DNA from 2 places in the Streptomyces sp. NPDC048734 genome. Region 2 is predicted to be linked to the other one. Evidence: riboswitches for the same ligand, from Rfam matches in the RefSeq annotation. Region 2 holds a riboswitch; the other holds the start of a gene.

Region 1 (8,294 bases), on a different contig from region 2:
GACCACAGGTTGCCCGCCGCGCCGCGGAGGATGCTGTAGTAGACCACGCCGTCGGTGCCGACGTGGAAGACGACGAGGCGGGAGTCCTGCAAGCCGCCGGTGCCGATGTTGAGCAGCGAGACGACCTCGGGGCGGTGGTAGGTGCGGGCGCCGCCCGGCATCACCTGCCAGGCGCCGTTGCGGTACCGCCACCAGATCTGGTTGTCGTTCCCGCGTACCACCTCGTAGAGGTCTCCGCGGAACCACTGTGCGGACAGCGCGTCGGGCGACCTGGCGTCACCGCCCTCGTTGATCCACGATCCCTCGGTGGCCGCGGCGGGTCCGGCCGACACGCCGAGCAGCAGCGCCAGCCCGGCCAGCAGGGCCACCCACGCGCGCGGCAGGAGTCCGGTTCCCCTGGTCCGTAAGCCTCTTGTCCTCATCATCTGTCCTCTCGTCCTCGTCCTCGTCAGCGCACCGCGGCGGTCCGTGGACCGGGCTGCCGCCTGCCGGTCGGAATCCGCCGCCCGGGCCCGGAGCACTCTAGGGAGGAAACCCCCACCGGACTTGCGCGTGCGTGCACCGGTTGTGTGCTGAGGAGGCCCGGCGAGCGCCCGGGCGGCCGTGCTGCCCCGGATGCCGGGAGCCCCGGGCGGGGCCGGACACGGGCGGCGGGTGGGCTGCCGCCGCCGACGTCCTGACGGTGAGGAACCGCGTCCGGCCGGGCCGCCCTACCCTGGGTGTCATGAACCACGCCCAGCTCACCGCTCTCGGTCGCGCTCTCCGACTGCTCGGGGAGCACGGCGAGGCCCTGGCCGCCGACACCCCCGACGCCCGGCTGCACGAGGTCAAGGCCGATCTGCGGCGCGCCCTGGACCTGCTGGACGACAGCGTCGTCGGAGCCGCGCCCACCACCCGCTGCGCCGAGCACCCGAACGGCCCGGTCGACAACGCGGCGCACGACCTGTGCCTGCTGTGCGAGACGCGTCGCCGCGCGGCCCGGCGCGCCGAGTACAACGGCCCCGCCCCGCAGGCGCCCCCCAGCGCCCCGGCCCCCTCCCGGTACGGCGCCCGCGCCGACCGCCCGCAGCCGCAGCAGCGGTGGCTCGCGGAACTGTGGACCGGACAGGAGTGGCATCTGTGCGGCACGCCGAGGCGGGACCGGCGCGAGGCGGAGCTGTACATCAACGCCCTGCGCCGCGGCTCCCGCCCCGCGATGGCCTACCGTCTCGTCCACGAGTTCACCGATTACGAGGTGGTGCGCATCTGGGGCACCCCGGTGAAGGTCGACATCGAGCCGCTGGGCAATCTCTAGTGCGGGCCCGGCCGGGAGAGGAAGGCGTCCCGTCTCCCGGACCACACCCGCGCGTTGCCGCTCAGCTGAGGGTCTTCAGCGCGGCGGCGTCGTAGGGCTTCAGCTCGTCGAGGCGGCCGGCCAGGACCTTGGCGGCCCACTCCGGGTCCTGGAGCAGCGCGCGGCCGACGGCCACCAGGTCGAACTCGTCGCGCTCCAGCCGGTCGAGGAGGTCGTCGATGCTCCTGAGGGCGGAGCCCTCGCCCTGGAAGGTCTTGAAGAACTCGCCGTCGAGACCGACCGACCCGACGGTGATGGTGGGCCGGCCGGTCAGCTTCTTCGTCCAGCCCGCGAGGTTGAGGTCGGAACCGTCGAACTCGGGGACCCAGTAGCGGCGCGTGGAGGCGTGGAAGGCGTCGACGCCGGCCGCGGCGAGCGGGGCGAGGATGGCCTCCAGCTCCTGCGGGGTCTCGGCGAGGCGCGCGTCGTAGGCGTCCTGCTTCCACTGCGAGTAGCGGAAGACGACCGGGAACTGCGGCGACACGGCCCGGCGCACGGCGGCGACGATCTCGGCGGCGAACCGGGTGCGGGCGACCGGGTCGCCGCCGTAGGCGTCGGTGCGGCGGTTGGTGCCCGCCCACAGGAACTGGTCGACCAGGTAGCCGTGGGCGCCGTGGATCTCCACGCCGTCGAAGCCGATGCGCTCCGCGGCCGCCGCGGCCTCGGCGAAGGCGCCGATGACGTCGTCCAGGTCGCGCTGGGTCATCGCCTTGCCGGTGCCCTCGGTGCCGTCCGTGCGAACGCCGGAAGGGCCGACGGCGGGGGCGTCCGCGACGGGCGGCTGGCCCTGCTTGCGCACCATGCCGATGTGCCACAGCTGCGGCATGATCGTCCCGCCCCCCGCGTGCACGGCCTCGGCGACCTTCGCCCAGCCCGCCAGCTGCTCCTCGCCGTGGAAGCGCGGCACCCGGTCGCTCTGCCCGGCCGAGTCGTGGCCGACGTACGTGCCCTCGGTGACGACGAGACCGACACCGGCGGCGGCGCGGCGGCCGTAGTACGACGCCACGTCCTCGCCGGGGATGCCGCCGGGCGAGAACATGCGGGTCATGGGCGCCATGACGATGCGGTTCGGAACGGTCAGGCCGTTGAGGGAGACGGGACGCGCGAGGATCTCGGCGGCGCGGGTGGCGGCGGGGGTGGCAGTCACGACAGGGGACTCCTCGGAGAGGTCGCGGCGGACATCGAGTAGCGGACATTCCGGACGGTATGTGCACGTGCAAGCACCGCCCTCCCTCTCAACGGCGGCCCCGCCCCCGCCATTCCGCCCGCTCCCCCACCGCCCCTGTGATCCGAACCACGCCGACCGGGCCCGTCGGGGCGGACCCACGGCCGCACGGAGCGGCCCACGGTCACCCCGCACCCCCTATTACGGTGTCGGCGTCGGCGTGCGGAAACGCCCGAGGGCGGTACCCCCCGCTGATGCGGGGGGTACCGCCCTCGGTGGGAAACCCGAGCCTCGATCAGGCTCAGAAGTCCATGTCACCGCCCGGCATGCCGCCGCCGGCCGGGGCCGCGGCCTTCTCCGGCTTGTCGGCGATGACGGCCTCGGTGGTGAGGAACAGCGCGGCGATCGACGCGGCGTTCTGCAGCGCGGAGCGCGTCACCTTCGCCGGGTCGATGATGCCCTCGGCGATCATGTCGACGTACTCACCGGTCGCGGCGTTCAGGCCGTGGCCGACGGGCAGGTTGCGCACCTTCTCGACGATGACGCCACCCTCGAGACCACCGTTGACGGCGATCTGCTTGAGCGGGGCCTCCAGGGCGAGCTTCACGGCGTTGGCGCCGGTCGCCTCGTCACCCTCGAGGTCGAGCTTCTCGAAGACCGAGGTGGCCTGCAGCAGGGCCACGCCACCACCGGCGACGATGCCCTCCTCGACGGCCGCCTTCGCGTTGCGGACGGCGTCCTCGATGCGGTGCTTGCGCTCCTTGAGCTCCACCTCGGTGGCGGCGCCGGCCTTGATGACGGCCACGCCGCCGGCCAGCTTCGCCAGACGCTCCTGGAGCTTCTCGCGGTCGTAGTCCGAGTCGCTGTTCTCGATCTCGGCACGGATCTGGTTGACCCGGCCCGCGACCTGCTCCGAGGAGCCGGACCCGTCGACGATGGTGGTCTCGTCCTTGGTGATGACGACCTTGCGGGCCTTGCCCAGGAGGTCCAGGGAGGTGTTCTCGAGCTTGAGACCGACCTCCTCGGAGATGACCTCGCCACCGGTGAGGATGGCGATGTCGTTCAGCATCGCCTTGCGGCGGTCGCCGAAGCCCGGGGCCTTGACCGCGACGGACTTGAAGGTGCCGCGGATCTTGTTGACGACCAGGGTCGACAGGGCCTCGCCCTCGACGTCCTCGGCGATGATCAGCAGCGGCTTGCCCGACTGCATGACCTTCTCCAGGAGCGGGAGCAGGTCCTTGACGTTGGAGATCTTGGAGTTCGCGATCAGGATGTACGGGTCGTCGAGGACGGCCTCCATACGCTCCATGTCGGTCGCGAAGTACGCCGAGATGTAGCCCTTGTCGAAGCGCATGCCCTCGGTGAGCTCGAGCTCGAGACCGAAGGTCTGCGACTCCTCGACGGTGATGACGCCTTCCTTGCCGACCTTGTCCATGGCCTCGGCGATCAGCTCGCCGATCTGGGTGTCGGCGGCGGAGATGGAGGCCGTCGAAGCGATCTGCTCCTTGGTCTCGACATCCTTCGCCTGCTCGAGCAGGGCACCGGAGACGGCCTCGACGGCCTTCTCGATACCGCGCTTGAGAGCCATCGGGTTGGCGCCGGCCGCCACGTTGCGCAGGCCCTCGCGGACCAGCGCCTGGGCGAGGACGGTCGCGGTGGTCGTACCGTCACCGGCGACGTCGTCCGTCTTCTTGGCGACTTCCTTGACCAGCTCGGCGCCGATCTTCTCGTACGGGTCCTCGAGCTCGATCTCCTTGGCGATGGAGACACCATCGTTGGTGATCGTGGGGGCGCCCCACTTCTTCTCGAGGACGACGTTGCGGCCCTTGGGGCCGAGCGTCACCTTGACGGCGTCCGCGAGCTGGTTCATGCCGCGCTCGAGGCCGCGCCGCGCCTCCTCGTCGAACGCGATGATCTTGGCCATGTGAAGTGGTCCCTCCAGGACTGGGGGTGATTCCTTCGGACCGCGCCCGCGCCCGCGACGGACGGCTCGCCGGCCCCGTGGTTCCTTGCCCCACCTGGCCTGCGGGCCTCACCGACCCGGTCCTTCGTTGTCACTCTCACCTTCAGAGTGCTAACGCAATGATTAGCACTCGCCTGTGCCGAGTGCAAGCGCCTCCCTGAGATCCGCAGGTGAACGGGGGGTGGCGGCGGGCACCGACGGTTGATCGGGCACGGCTCCGGACACACCGAAGGGCTCGCACCCCGGGAGGTGCGAGCCCTTCGCTGACGGAACAGAAGAACGTCGCTGCAAGTCGGCGCGTGCTTCAGCCGGTCGCGAGCCGGACCATGTCCGCCTGCGGCCCCTTCTGACCCTGCGAGATCTCGAAATCGACCCGCTGGCCCTCTTCCAGGGTGCGGTATCCGTCCATCTGGATCGCGCTGTAGTGGACGAAAACATCCGCACCACCGTCGACCGCGATGAAGCCGTACCCCTTCTCCGCGTTGAACCACTTGACGGTGCCCTGAGCCATGCCTAACTCCCCTATTACTGGCCCTTGCACAGATCCGCGCTTCGCGGATCCGGGTCAGACCTCACCCCCCAGTTGGTTGGGGGCGTGCGCCGGAACGCGTCGACCGCGGCCGAATGTATCTGTCCGACTGCCGTCTGCAACAGGTCAATCGGACGAGAAATCTGGACGCGAAGGCTCCGGAGAAGAGTGAGAGTTCGCCCGAATTCAGGGCAAGTCGGACCCCGCAAAGGGAATGAAAGGCGCAAAACACATGCACACTTTGGCTGTTTCTTATCGCCCGCCCCGGCGGAACCCATATGCGGCCGGCATGCGAGAGGCGACGTGTTCCCCAATCCTATCGCGCTCAACCACACTGAATTGCCCCCTCCGCTTCTCTCGCGGAGGGGGCAATTCGATGAACTCTCGGTAATTGACATTACCGACGGTTACTACCGGCGGGTACGGAACACCGTTCAGCCGCCGGCCACGGCCGGGATGATGGAGACGCCGGCGCCGTCCGGGGTCGCCGTGTCCAGCCCCTGCTCGAAGCGCACGTCGTCGTCGTTGACGTACACGTTGACGAACCGGCGCAGCTTGCCCTGGTCGTCCAGGACGCGGGCGGCGATGCCGGTGTGGTTCTTCTCCAGGTCGGTGATGACCTCGCCGAGGGTCGCGCCCTCGGCCGGGACCTCGGCCTTGCCACCGGTGTAGGTGCGCAGGATGGTCGGGATGCGGACGGTCACGCTCATGCGAGGCCAGCCTCTCGGAAGGAGTCCAGGTTGGGGCGGATGGTGGCGGTCAGGCCGGTGCCGGCCACCGCGTCGAGGGTCTTGAGGCCGTCCCCCGTGTTGAGGACGACGGTGGTCTTCGTCGGGTCCAGGAGACCGTTCTCGATCAGCTTCCTCGTCACACCGACCGTCACCCCGCCGGCGGTCTCCGCGAAGATGCCCTCGGTCCGCGCCAGCAGCTTGATCGCGTCGACCACCTGCTCGTCGTTCACGTCCTCCACCGCGCCGCCGGTGCGGCGCGCGATGTCCAGGACGTAGGGCCCGTCCGCCGGGTTGCCGATGGCGAGGGACTTGGCGATGGTGTTCGGCTTCTGCGGCCGGACCACGTCATGACCCGCCTTGTAGGCGACGGACACCGGCGAGCAGCCCTCGGCCTGCGCACCGAAGATCTTGTACGGCCGGTCCTCGACGAGACCGAGCTTGATCAGCTCCTGCAGCCCCTTGTCGATCTTCGTGAGCTGCGAGCCGGAGGCGATCGGCACGACGAGCTGGTCGGGGAGCCGCCAGCCGAGCTGCTCGCAGATCTCGTACGCCAGTGTCTTGGAGCCCTCGGCGTAGTAGGGCCGCAGGTTGACGTTGACGAAGCCCCAGCCCTCGCCGGCCGGGTCGCCGATCAGCTCGGAGCAGAAGCGGTTCACGTCGTCGTAGTTGCCCTCGATGCCGACGAGTTCGCCGCCGTAGATCGCGGCCATGACGACCTTGCCCTGCTCCAGGTCGTGCGGGATGAACACGCAGGAGCGGAAACCGGCACGGGCGGCGGCGGCGCCGACGGCACCGGCCAGGTTACCCGTGGAGGAGCAGGACAGGGTGGTGAAGCCGAAGGCGCGGGCGGCCTCGATGGCCTGGGCGACGACGCGGTCCTTGAAGGAGTGCGTCGGGTTGCCGGAGTCGTCCTTGACGAACAGCTTGCCGGCGTCGACGCCCAGCTCGCGGGCCAGGTTGTCGGCCTGGACGAGCTTGGTCCAGCCGGGATTGATGTTGGGCTTGTCCGCCACGTCGGCCGGGACGGGCAGCAGCGGCGCGTAGCGCCAGATGTTCGCGGGGCCCGCCTCGATGCGCTTGCGGAGCTCCTCGGTCTCGTGGGACGAGAAGTCGTAGGCGATCTCGAGCGGGCCGAAACACTCCTCGCAGGCGAAGACCGGGCCGAGGGGCACGCGGTGTCCGCACTCGCGGCAGGAGAGCGCCGCGGCGGGACCGAGGTCGACGGAGTTCGTGGTGCTTGCAACTGTCTGCGCAGCCATGTGAGGCGAGGCCCTTTCTCCTCATCTTCCTCACGACGCATCTCGCCGTGAGACGGATTTGGCACCTTCCCTAGCCGGGAGCCTCGCCACATCGACGTGACGCGTGGGCGGTCACGCCTGGCGGCGCGCGCGGCTGGAGGGTTGCCGGGGCTTCATCGGGCCGTATCCCTCTGCCCCTCTGGATGAGCGGTATGAAGTTGTGAACAGCGGCCACCTCGGACATGCGATGGTCATCCGCGTTGTTCAAGACTGTAACCGAAGGCCAGGACAGTTGAGACAGACGTCCGAACCGCGAGATGGATCACACGGTCACCCGCCGTGCACCGCGTGTGATCACGACAGTGAGGAGCCGCAGACCGTGCTGAAAGAAGCTGAAGCCTGGCTGGCCACCCGCTCCTGGTCCGTGACCGACCGACCGCTGCACCGCGTCCTGGCCGCGAAGCGCGCCTCGGGCCAGTCGGTGTCCGTGGTGCTGCCCGCCCTGAACGAGGAGGAGACGGTCGGTGACATCGTCGCGGTCGTCCGCCACGACCTGATGCGGCAGGTCCCCCTCGTCGACGAGATCGTCGTCGTCGACTCGGGCTCCACCGACCGTACGTCGCAGGTCGCCGCGGCGGCCGGGGCGCGCGTCGTCCACCGGGACGAGATCCTGCCCCGGATACCGGCCGTGCCCGGCAAGGGCGAGGTGCTGTGGCGGTCACTGCTCGTGACGACCGGGGACATCGTCTGCTTCATCGACGCCGACCTCAGGGAGTTCTCCTCCGACTTCGTCTCGGGGATCGTGGGCCCGCTGCTCACCGACCCCGGCGTGGACCTGGTCAAGGCGATGTACGACCGCCCGCTGGGCGGCGCTGCGGGCCAGGGCGGCCGGGTCACCGAACTCATGGCCCGCCCCCTGCTCAACATGCACTGGCCGCAGCTGGCCGGCTTCGTGCAGCCGCTCGGCGGCGAGTACGCGGCACGGCGCAGCCTGCTGGAACAGCTCCCGTTCCCCGTCGGCTACGGCGTGGAGCTCGGCATGCTCGTCGACGCCCTGCACCTGGTCGGCCTGGACGCCCTCGCCCAGGTCGACGTCGGCGTTCGCAAGCACCGCCACCAGGACGGGCAGGCGCTCGGCAGGATGGCGGCGGCGATCTACCGCACCGCGCAGCTCCGGCTGGCCCGCGGGCACCTGATCCGCCCCGCCCTCACCCAGTTCGAGCGGAGCGCGGACGGCTTCGAGCCGCGCACCTACTCCGTGGACACCGAGGAACGGCCGCCGATGGCGGAGATCGCCGAGTACGCGGAACGCAAGGTCGCCTGACGGGCCGTGCG
Region 2 (8,294 bases):
CGCCGAGCGCGGTGACGTGAAGAAGCTCAGAATGTGGTTCATCGTCACCTTCGTGATGGGTGCGATCTTCATCGGCGGTCAGGTGTACGAGTACACCGAGCTGGTCAAGAAGGACGGGCTCTCGCTCTCCTCCGACCCGTACGGCTCGGTGTTCTACCTGACCACCGGGTTCCACGGCCTGCACGTGACGGGTGGCCTCATCGCCTTCCTGTTCGTCCTCGGCCGCACCTACGCGGCGAAGAGGTTCACCCACGAACAGGCGACCGCGGCCATCGTCGTGTCCTACTACTGGCACTTCGTCGATGTCGTCTGGATCGGCCTCTTCGCCACGATCTACCTGATCAAGTAGCCGGGCCCGATCCCGCACCCGTCCCAGAAGCATCGACGCAGAAGATCCTGACACCGGGGTAATCCGTGAAAAAGCTCTCCGCACGACGACGCCATCCGATGGCGGCGCTCGTCGTCCTACTCCTCGCGCTGGCATGCACCGGGGGGCTGTACGCCGCGTTCGCACCCGCGAGCAAGGCGCAGGCAGACGAAACCGCACAGTCCCTCGCCATCGAAGAGGGCAAGAAGCTCTACGCCGTCGGCTGCGCCAGCTGCCACGGCACCGGCGGTCAGGGCACCTCCGACGGTCCGAGCCTGGTCGGCGTGGGCGCCGCGTCCGTCGACTTCCAGGTCGCCACCGGCCGGATGCCGGCCGCGACCTCCCAGGGCGCCCAGGTGCCCAAGAAGAAGAACATCTACACGCAGGCCGAGATCGACCAGCTCGCCGCGTACATCGCCTCGCTCGGCGCCGGCCCGGCCGTCCCCACCGAGGCCCAGTACGGTCCCGAGGGCGCGGACATCGCCGAGGGTGGTGAGCTGTTCCGCAACAACTGCGCCCAGTGCCACAACTTCACCGGCAAGGGCGGCGCCCTGACCCGGGGCAAGTACGCGCCTTCGCTGGAGGGCGTGGACCCGAAGCACATCTACGAGGCCATGCAGACGGGCCCGCAGAACATGCCCTCCTTCCCCGACACCACCATGTCGGAGCAGAACAAGAAGGACATCATCGCGTACCTGGACGCGGTCAACAGCTCCGACACGGAGAGCCCCGGCGGTCTTGAGCTGGGCGGCCTCGGGCCGGTCAGCGAGGGCCTCTTCGGCTGGATCTTCGGTCTCGGCGGGCTGATCGCCGTCGCCGTGTGGGTCGCCGCCCGGACCGCAAAGGCCAGGAAGTCATGAGTAGCCAAGACATCCCAGAAGAGAACCTGCCCGCTGAGCAGGATCACGCCCACGGAGCCGTGGACGTCGCGGACGAGAAGCACCCGTTCGCCGACCCCGGGCTGCCGCCGCACGAGCACCGTGTGCAGGACATCGACGAGCGGGCCGCCAAGCGGTCCGAGCGTGCGGTCGCCTTCCTGTTCACGCTGTCGATGCTGGCCACCGTCGGCTTCATCGCCTCCTACGTGGCGATCCCGCACGACAAGTCGGTCTTCATCTTCCCGCTCGGCCACATCAGCGCGCTGAACTTCGCGCTCGGTATGACGCTCGGCGCGGCCCTGTTCTGCATCGGCGCGGGCGCGGTCCACTGGGCCCGCACCCTGATGTCCGACGTGGAGATCGCCGACGAGCGGCACCCGATCGAGGCGGCGCCCGAGGTCAAGGCCAAGGTCATGGCCGACTTCCGGGACGGTGCCAGGGAGTCCGCGCTGGGCCGCCGCAAGCTCATCCGCAACACGATGTTCGGTGCGCTGGCCCTGTTCCCGCTCTCCGGCGTCGTCCTGCTGCGCGACCTCGGTCCGCTGCCCGAGGACAAGCTGCGGCACACGCGGTGGGCCAAGGGCAAGCTGCTCGTCAACATGAACACCAACGAGCCGCTGCGTCCCTCGGACGTCGCCGTCGGTTCCCTCACCTTCGCCAAGCCGGAAGGCCTGGAGGAGGAGGACCACGACTTCCAGACCGAGATCGCCAAGGCCGCCCTGATGATCGTCCGCATCCAGCCGGACAACATCAAGGACAAGCGCGAGCTCGAATGGTCGCACGAGGGCATCGTGGCGTACTCGAAGATCTGCACCCACGTGGGTTGCCCGATCTCCCTGTACGAGCAGCAGACGCACCACGTGCTGTGCCCCTGCCACCAGTCCACCTTCGACCTGTCCGACGGTGCCCGAGTGATCTTCGGTCCCGCCGGTCACGCCCTGCCGCAGCTGCGCATCGGCGTGAACGACGAGGGCTATCTCGAGGCGCTCGGCGACTTCGAAGAGCCCGTCGGTCCTGCCTTCTGGGAGCGCGGATGAGCAACAAGGACGACCGCCGCAAGGCACCCGCGGGCGAGCGGGTCGCCGACTGGGCCGACGGCCGCCTGGGGATCTACTCCCTGGCCAAGGCCAACATGCGCAAGATCTTCCCGGACCACTGGTCCTTCATGCTCGGTGAGATCTGCCTCTACAGCTTCATCATCATCATCCTCACGGGTGTGTACCTGACGCTGTTCTTCCACCCGTCGATGAACGAGGTGGAGTACCACGGCAGCTACGTCCCGCTGCAGGGCCAGCTGATGTCCGAGGCCTTCAACTCGACCATGCACATCTCCTTCGACGTGCGCGGTGGTCTGCTCATCCGGCAGATCCACCACTGGGCCGCGGTCATCTTCCTCGCCGGCATGTTCGTGCACATGATGCGCGTCTTCTTCACGGGCGCCTTCCGCAAGCCGCGCGAGATCAACTGGCTGTTCGGCTTCCTGCTGTTCGTCCTGGGCATGTTCACCGGTTTCACCGGCTACTCGCTCCCGGACGACCTGCTCTCCGGCACCGGTGTCCGCTTCACGCAGGGTGCGATCCTGTCCGTGCCGATCGTCGGCACGTACATCTCGATGTTCCTGTTCGGCGGGGAGTTCCCGGGCGGCGACTTCGTCGCGCGGTTCTACTCGATCCACATCCTGCTGCTGCCGGGCATCATGCTCGGGCTCGTGGTCGGCCACCTGATCCTGGTCTTCTACCACAAGCACACCCAGTTCGCGGGTCCCGGACGCACCAACAAGAACGTCGTCGGCATGCCGCTGCTGCCGGTCTACATGGCCAAGGCCGGAGGCTTCTTCTTCCTGGTCTTCGGCGCCATCTCGGCCATGGCCGGCATCGCGACCATCAACCCGATCTGGGTGCTGGGCCCCTACCGTCCGGACCAGGTGTCCACCGGCGCCCAGCCCGACTGGTACATGGGCTTCGCCGAGGGTCTGATCCGCGCGATGCCGGGCTGGGAGATCAACTTCTGGGGCCACACGCTGGTCATGGGCGTGTTCGTCCCGCTGGTGCTGTTCGGTCTGTTCCTCGGTGTGATCGCCATGTACCCGTTCATCGAGTCCTGGATCACCGGCGACAAGCGCGAGCACCACATCCTGGACCGTCCGCGCAACGCCCCGACCCGTACGGCCTTCGGTGTCGCCTGGGTCACCGGCTACCTGATCATGCTGATCGGTGGTGGCAACGACATCTTCGCCACCCACTTCCACCTGTCGATCAACGCGGTCACCTGGTTCGTCCGGATCGGCTTCTTCGCCGGACCGGTCATCGCCTTCGTGATCACCAAGCGGATCTGCCTCGGCCTCCAGCGCCGCGACAAGGACAAGGTGCTGCACGGTCGCGAGACCGGCACCATCAAGCGCCTGCCGCACGGTGAGTTCATCGAGGTGCACGAGCCGCTCAGCCAGGAGGCGCTCTACACGCTCACCGCGCACGAGCAGTACAAGCCCGCCGAGATCGGCCCGACGGTCGACGAGAACGGCGTCGAGCGCAAGGTGAAGCGCACCGAGAAGGTCCGCGCCAAGCTGAGCAAGGCGTACTACGGCGAGGAGAACCAGATCCCCAAGCCGACCGTCGAGGAGTACAAGGAGATCACGAGCGGCCACGGCCACCACTGATCACTGCGTCGCCACGCACCCCAGAAGGGCCCCGTCCGGTGTACGGACGGGGCCCTTCGCCCTGTCCGCGGCTGGATAGGGTGGAACCGTCGAGACGCGCGTCCCGTGCAGCGGGACCACACTGACCCAGGAGCGGCTTATGAGCGCTGTGACCCCCGCCGGAGGCGACACCGCGGCGGCCCGTTCCTGGCCCGAGGTGCTGAACGCCCTGCTGTCCGGCCACGACCTGAGCGCCGACGCCACGGCGTGGGCGATGGACCGGATCATGCGCGGCGAGGCCACCGACGCGCAGATCGCCGGCTTCGTGGTGGCGCTGCGCGCCAAGGGCGAGACCGTCGAGGAGATCAACGGACTCGTCCGCGCGATGTACGAGCACGCCAACGTGATCGAGGTGCCCGGCCCGGCCGTCGACATCGTCGGCACGGGCGGCGACGGCGCGAAGACGGTCAACATCTCCACGATGTCCTCGATCGTCGTCGCCGGCACGGGCGTCAAGGTCGTCAAGCACGGCAACCGGGCCGCGTCCTCCGCCTCCGGCGCCTCGGACGTCCTGGAGAAGCTCGGCGTCCGCCTCGACCTGACCCCGCGGCGGGTGGCCGAGGTCGCCGAGGAGGCGGGCATCACCTTCTGCTTCGCCGTCAAGTTCCACCCGGCGCTGCGTCACGCGGGCGCCGCGCGCGGCCAGCTGGGCATCCGCACGGTGTTCAACGTCCTCGGCCCGCTGACCAACCCGGCCAGGGTCCGGGCCCAGGCGGTCGGTGTGGCGGACCCGCGCATGGCGCCGATCGTCGCCGGTGTCTTCGCCGAACGAGGCCACTCCTCGCTGGTGTTCCGCGGCGACGACGGCCTCGACGAGCTGACGACGACCTCCACCTCCCGGGTCTGGGTGGTGCGGGAGGGCAAGGTGACCGAGGAGTCCTTCGACCCGCGCGACGTCGGCCTCGACCTCGTTCCCGTCGAGGCCCTGCGGGGTGCCGACGCCTCCTACAACGCCGAGGTGGCGCGCAGGCTGCTGGACGGCGGGACGGGTCCGGTCCGCGACGCCGTCCTGCTGAACTCGGCGGCCGCCCTGGTCGCCCTGGAGCCGACCGGGGCGCCGCTCGCCGAGCAGCTGCGCGCCGGCATGACCAGGGCCGCGGAGTCCCTCGACTCGGGGGCGGCGAAGCGGACGCTGGAGCGCTGGGCGGCGGCCACCCACGCCTGAGCCGGGACAGCGGCCGGCGAGGCGCGGTCCGGACTCCCGGTGTCTCAGGACATGGACCGCGCCTCGCGCGCCGGTGACCGTGTGGCAGAATGCCGTACCAGGTCATGAGTGACAGTCATGAGGCCCCGGCCGACTGTCCGGCAACCCTCCGTCCGTGGCGGGGTGCCCCGGGTGAAGACCAGGCTGTGGACAGAAAGGTCCACGGCAAGCGCGGACCCCTCACCGCACCAGGGGTCCTGGTCGTCGAGGAGCCTTCCGTGAGCAAGCGAATGCGATAGGGCCGCAGAGCCCCGCCTCCGCATCCCTCCTTCACCTTTCCCGCGCTCGAGCCGTAGCCGCTCGCGTGGTGAATCCCCCTGCCTCTCACGGGAGTTCAGCCATGTCCGTCTCCACCGCTGCCGCCGCCCCGACCCTTTGCGCCCCCCTGCCCGTTCTGGGACGGGACGTCACCGTCCCGCTCGTCACCGGCGGCGAGGTCGGCTACGCGGCCCTGGACTACGCCGCCAGCGCCCCCGCCCTCCAGCGCGTCTGGGACGACGTGGCCGCCTACGCCCCCTACTACGGCAGCGTCCACCGCGGCGCCGGACATCTTTCCCAGCTCTCCACCGACCTCTTCGAGAACGCCCGCCGCACGGTCGCCGCGTTCCTCGACTGCCGGCCCGACGACCAGCTCGTCTTCACGCGCTCCACCACCGACTCCCTCAACCTCCTGGCCGCCGCGCTCCCCGCCGACTGCCAGGTCTTCGTCTTCGAGACCGAGCACCACGCCGCGCTGCTGCCCTGGAAGGACGCCCGGGTCACCTGCCTCGACGCCCCGCGCACCCCGCTCCAGGCCGTCGCCGCCCTGGAGCGGGCCCTCGCCGACCGGGAACCGCACGGCCCGGCCCTGGTCTGCGTCACCGGCGCCTCCAACGTCACCGGCGAGTTGTGGCCCGTACGCGAACTGGCCGCCGCGGCCCACGCCCACGGTGCCCGGATCGTCCTGGACGCCGCCCAGCTCGCCCCCCACCACCCGGTGTCCGTCCGCGACCTCGACGTCGACTGGGTCGCCTTCTCCGGCCACAAGCTGTACGCCCCCTTCGGCTCCGGCGTGCTGGCCGGCCGCGCCGACTGGCTGCGGGCGGCCGAGCCGTACCTCGCCGGTGGCGGTGCCAGCCGCAGGGTGGCCCGGCGCGCGGACGGGGGAGTGGACGTGGAGTGGCACGAGAGCGCCGCCCGGCACGAGGCCGGCTCCCCGAACGTCATCGGGGCCTACGCCATCGCCTCCGCCTGCAAGGCCCTCACCGAAGCGGGCTTCGACACCCTGGTGGCCCGTGAGCAGCACCTCGTGGAGAAGGTCCGCACCGGCCTCGCGGAGGTCCCCGGGGTACGGATCCTGTCCCTCTTCGGCGACGACGCGCCGCGGGTCGGCGTGATCTCCTTCGTCGTGGAGGGCTGGAACAGCTCCCACTTCGCCGCCGCGCTCTCCGCCGAGTACGGCATCGGCGTCCGCGACGGCCTCTTCTGCGCCCATCCCCTGGTGCGCACCCTCCTCGGGGGCACCCCTCACAGCCAGGGCGAGTGCGGCGCCCCCGAGGCGGCCCCGGGCGAGAAGTCCCTCAACGCGATCCGCGTGAGCTTCGGCGCGGGCACCCCCGACGAGCACGTCGACCGCTTCGTGGCGGCGGTGCGTGAGCTGGTGACCGAGGGCGCGAAGTGGCGCTACCGCACGCAGGACGGCCGCTGCGTCCCGGCGGTGTAGGCGGGGCCTTTCCGCCGCGGGCGGTGCGCCGGACGGTCAGGAGTCCAGCCCGATGGCGAACGCGGCCTCGAGGTCGTGCTGCGAGTAGGTGCGGAACGCCACGTGCGTGTCCGTCGCCTCCACGCCAGGGATCTTGCTGATCCGTCCCGGGATCACGTCGGCGAGGTCCTCGTGCTGCCGCACCCGCACCATGGCGATCAGGTCGTAGGTGCCGGTCACGGAGAACACCTCGCTCACGGACTCCAGCGAAGCGATCGACTCCGCGATCTCGGGGATCCGGTCCACGCTGGTCTTGATGAGGACGATCGCGGTGATCACGGCTGGTTCTCTCCCTCGGGGGCCGGGGCTGGGCTGCTGCTCACTCTAGTGCCGCGGCAGGCGACGTCCGCCCCGTCGCGACGCCCTGCACGCCCCCTCGCCGCACCGGCCGAGAGTCCGAGTGCGTCCAGTACCGAGGACTTCCGGCCGGCACTCCCCCCGCCTTCGGCCGGGGGTACCCCCGGAGCACGCACCGGCCGCCGCTCCTTCACGGGCGAACGTCGCCTGCCGCGGCACTGGTGGGCCGGGCGAACCGGGCCCACGCGTAGACGAAGCCCAGCCCGAAGCCCACCAGGTGCGCCAGGTACGCCACGCCCGGCCCCGGTCCGGCCCGCCCCGCCGCCACCCATTGCAGCGCCGCCCAGAAGGGCAGCACGACCCAGGCCGGGAAGCGCAGCGGCAGGAAGAAGAGGAACGGCAGGAGACTGGTGACGCGGGCTCGGGGAAACAGGTACAGCAAGGCGCCGAGAACCGCCGAGATCGCCCCGGAGGCCCCGACCAGGGACTGCCCGGAGTCGGCGTTGGCGGCGGCGTACCCCAGCAGCGCCAGGGCGCCGCAGCCGAGGTAGAAGAGCGTGAACTCGACGCGGCCCATCCGGTGCTCGGTCATCGCCCCGAAGACGTAGAGGAAGAGCATGTTGCCCAGCAGGTGCACCCAGCTGCCGTGGACGAACAGGGCCGTGAAGGGCGTCAGGGCGGACCTCGGCGCGCCGTCGAACACGTCCTCGGGGATCACGCCCCACCGGCGGAAGTAGGCGCGTTGCGCGAGCGCCGCCTCCTCGCCGGTGCCGTACACCGGATCGAGGCCCGAGGCCGGACCGATCACGAAGATCAGGCAGCACAGGGCCATCAGCGCGTACGTCACGGGCGCCACGGGGTGTCGGACGGCCCGGCCCAGGGGTCTCCTCCAGTCGCTGATCATGGCTACAGAGCATGACGCAACGGGACGTACCGGGCCGTACCGCCTCGCCGCCGTGGACGGACGGGCGGCGAGGACCCGCCAGGCCGTAGGGTTACGAGCCACATGCTCCGGGGAGCCTTCGACGCGCCCCGGTCCCGGAAGACCGACACTAGAAGGAAGCGGACGGTCACGATGACGGTTCCCCTGCCGACCGCCACGACGCGGTGGC

What was found. A riboswitch is a leader RNA that binds a small molecule or an ion and turns the genes downstream of it on or off. The one in region 2 is predicted to bind S-adenosylmethionine.
Region 1: another riboswitch for S-adenosylmethionine. It lies ahead of thrC (threonine synthase); the one in region 2 lies ahead of ACGFQC_RS04190 (aminotransferase class V-fold PLP-dependent enzyme).

The regions. Positions count from the first base shown of each region.
Region 1 is NZ_JBICUZ010000005.1:113,755-122,048, reverse strand. Features, by position in the region: gene ACGFQC_RS15500 (hypothetical protein) at 1-425, opposite strand, end outside; gene ACGFQC_RS15495 (hypothetical protein) at 725-1,294, shown strand; gene ACGFQC_RS15490 (NADH:flavin oxidoreductase) at 1,356-2,480, opposite strand; gene groL (chaperonin GroEL) at 2,800-4,422, opposite strand; gene ACGFQC_RS15480 (cold-shock protein) at 4,766-4,972, opposite strand; gene ACGFQC_RS15475 (MoaD/ThiS family protein) at 5,425-5,700, opposite strand; gene thrC (threonine synthase) at 5,697-6,980, opposite strand; SAM riboswitch class I at 6,999-7,169, opposite strand; gene ACGFQC_RS15465 (glucosyl-3-phosphoglycerate synthase) at 7,339-8,283, shown strand.
Region 2 is NZ_JBICUZ010000001.1:948,839-957,132, forward strand. Features, by position in the region: gene ACGFQC_RS04165 (heme-copper oxidase subunit III) at 1-349, shown strand, start outside; gene ACGFQC_RS04170 (c-type cytochrome) at 415-1,227, shown strand; gene ACGFQC_RS04175 (Rieske 2Fe-2S domain-containing protein) at 1,224-2,282, shown strand; gene ACGFQC_RS04180 (cytochrome bc complex cytochrome b subunit) at 2,279-3,901, shown strand; gene trpD (anthranilate phosphoribosyltransferase) at 4,041-5,105, shown strand; SAM riboswitch class IV at 5,206-5,322, shown strand; gene ACGFQC_RS04190 (aminotransferase class V-fold PLP-dependent enzyme) at 5,485-6,846, shown strand; gene ACGFQC_RS04195 (Lrp/AsnC ligand binding domain-containing protein) at 6,883-7,164, opposite strand; gene ACGFQC_RS04200 (rhomboid family intramembrane serine protease) at 7,373-8,086, opposite strand; gene ACGFQC_RS04205 (hypothetical protein) at 8,258-8,294, shown strand, end outside.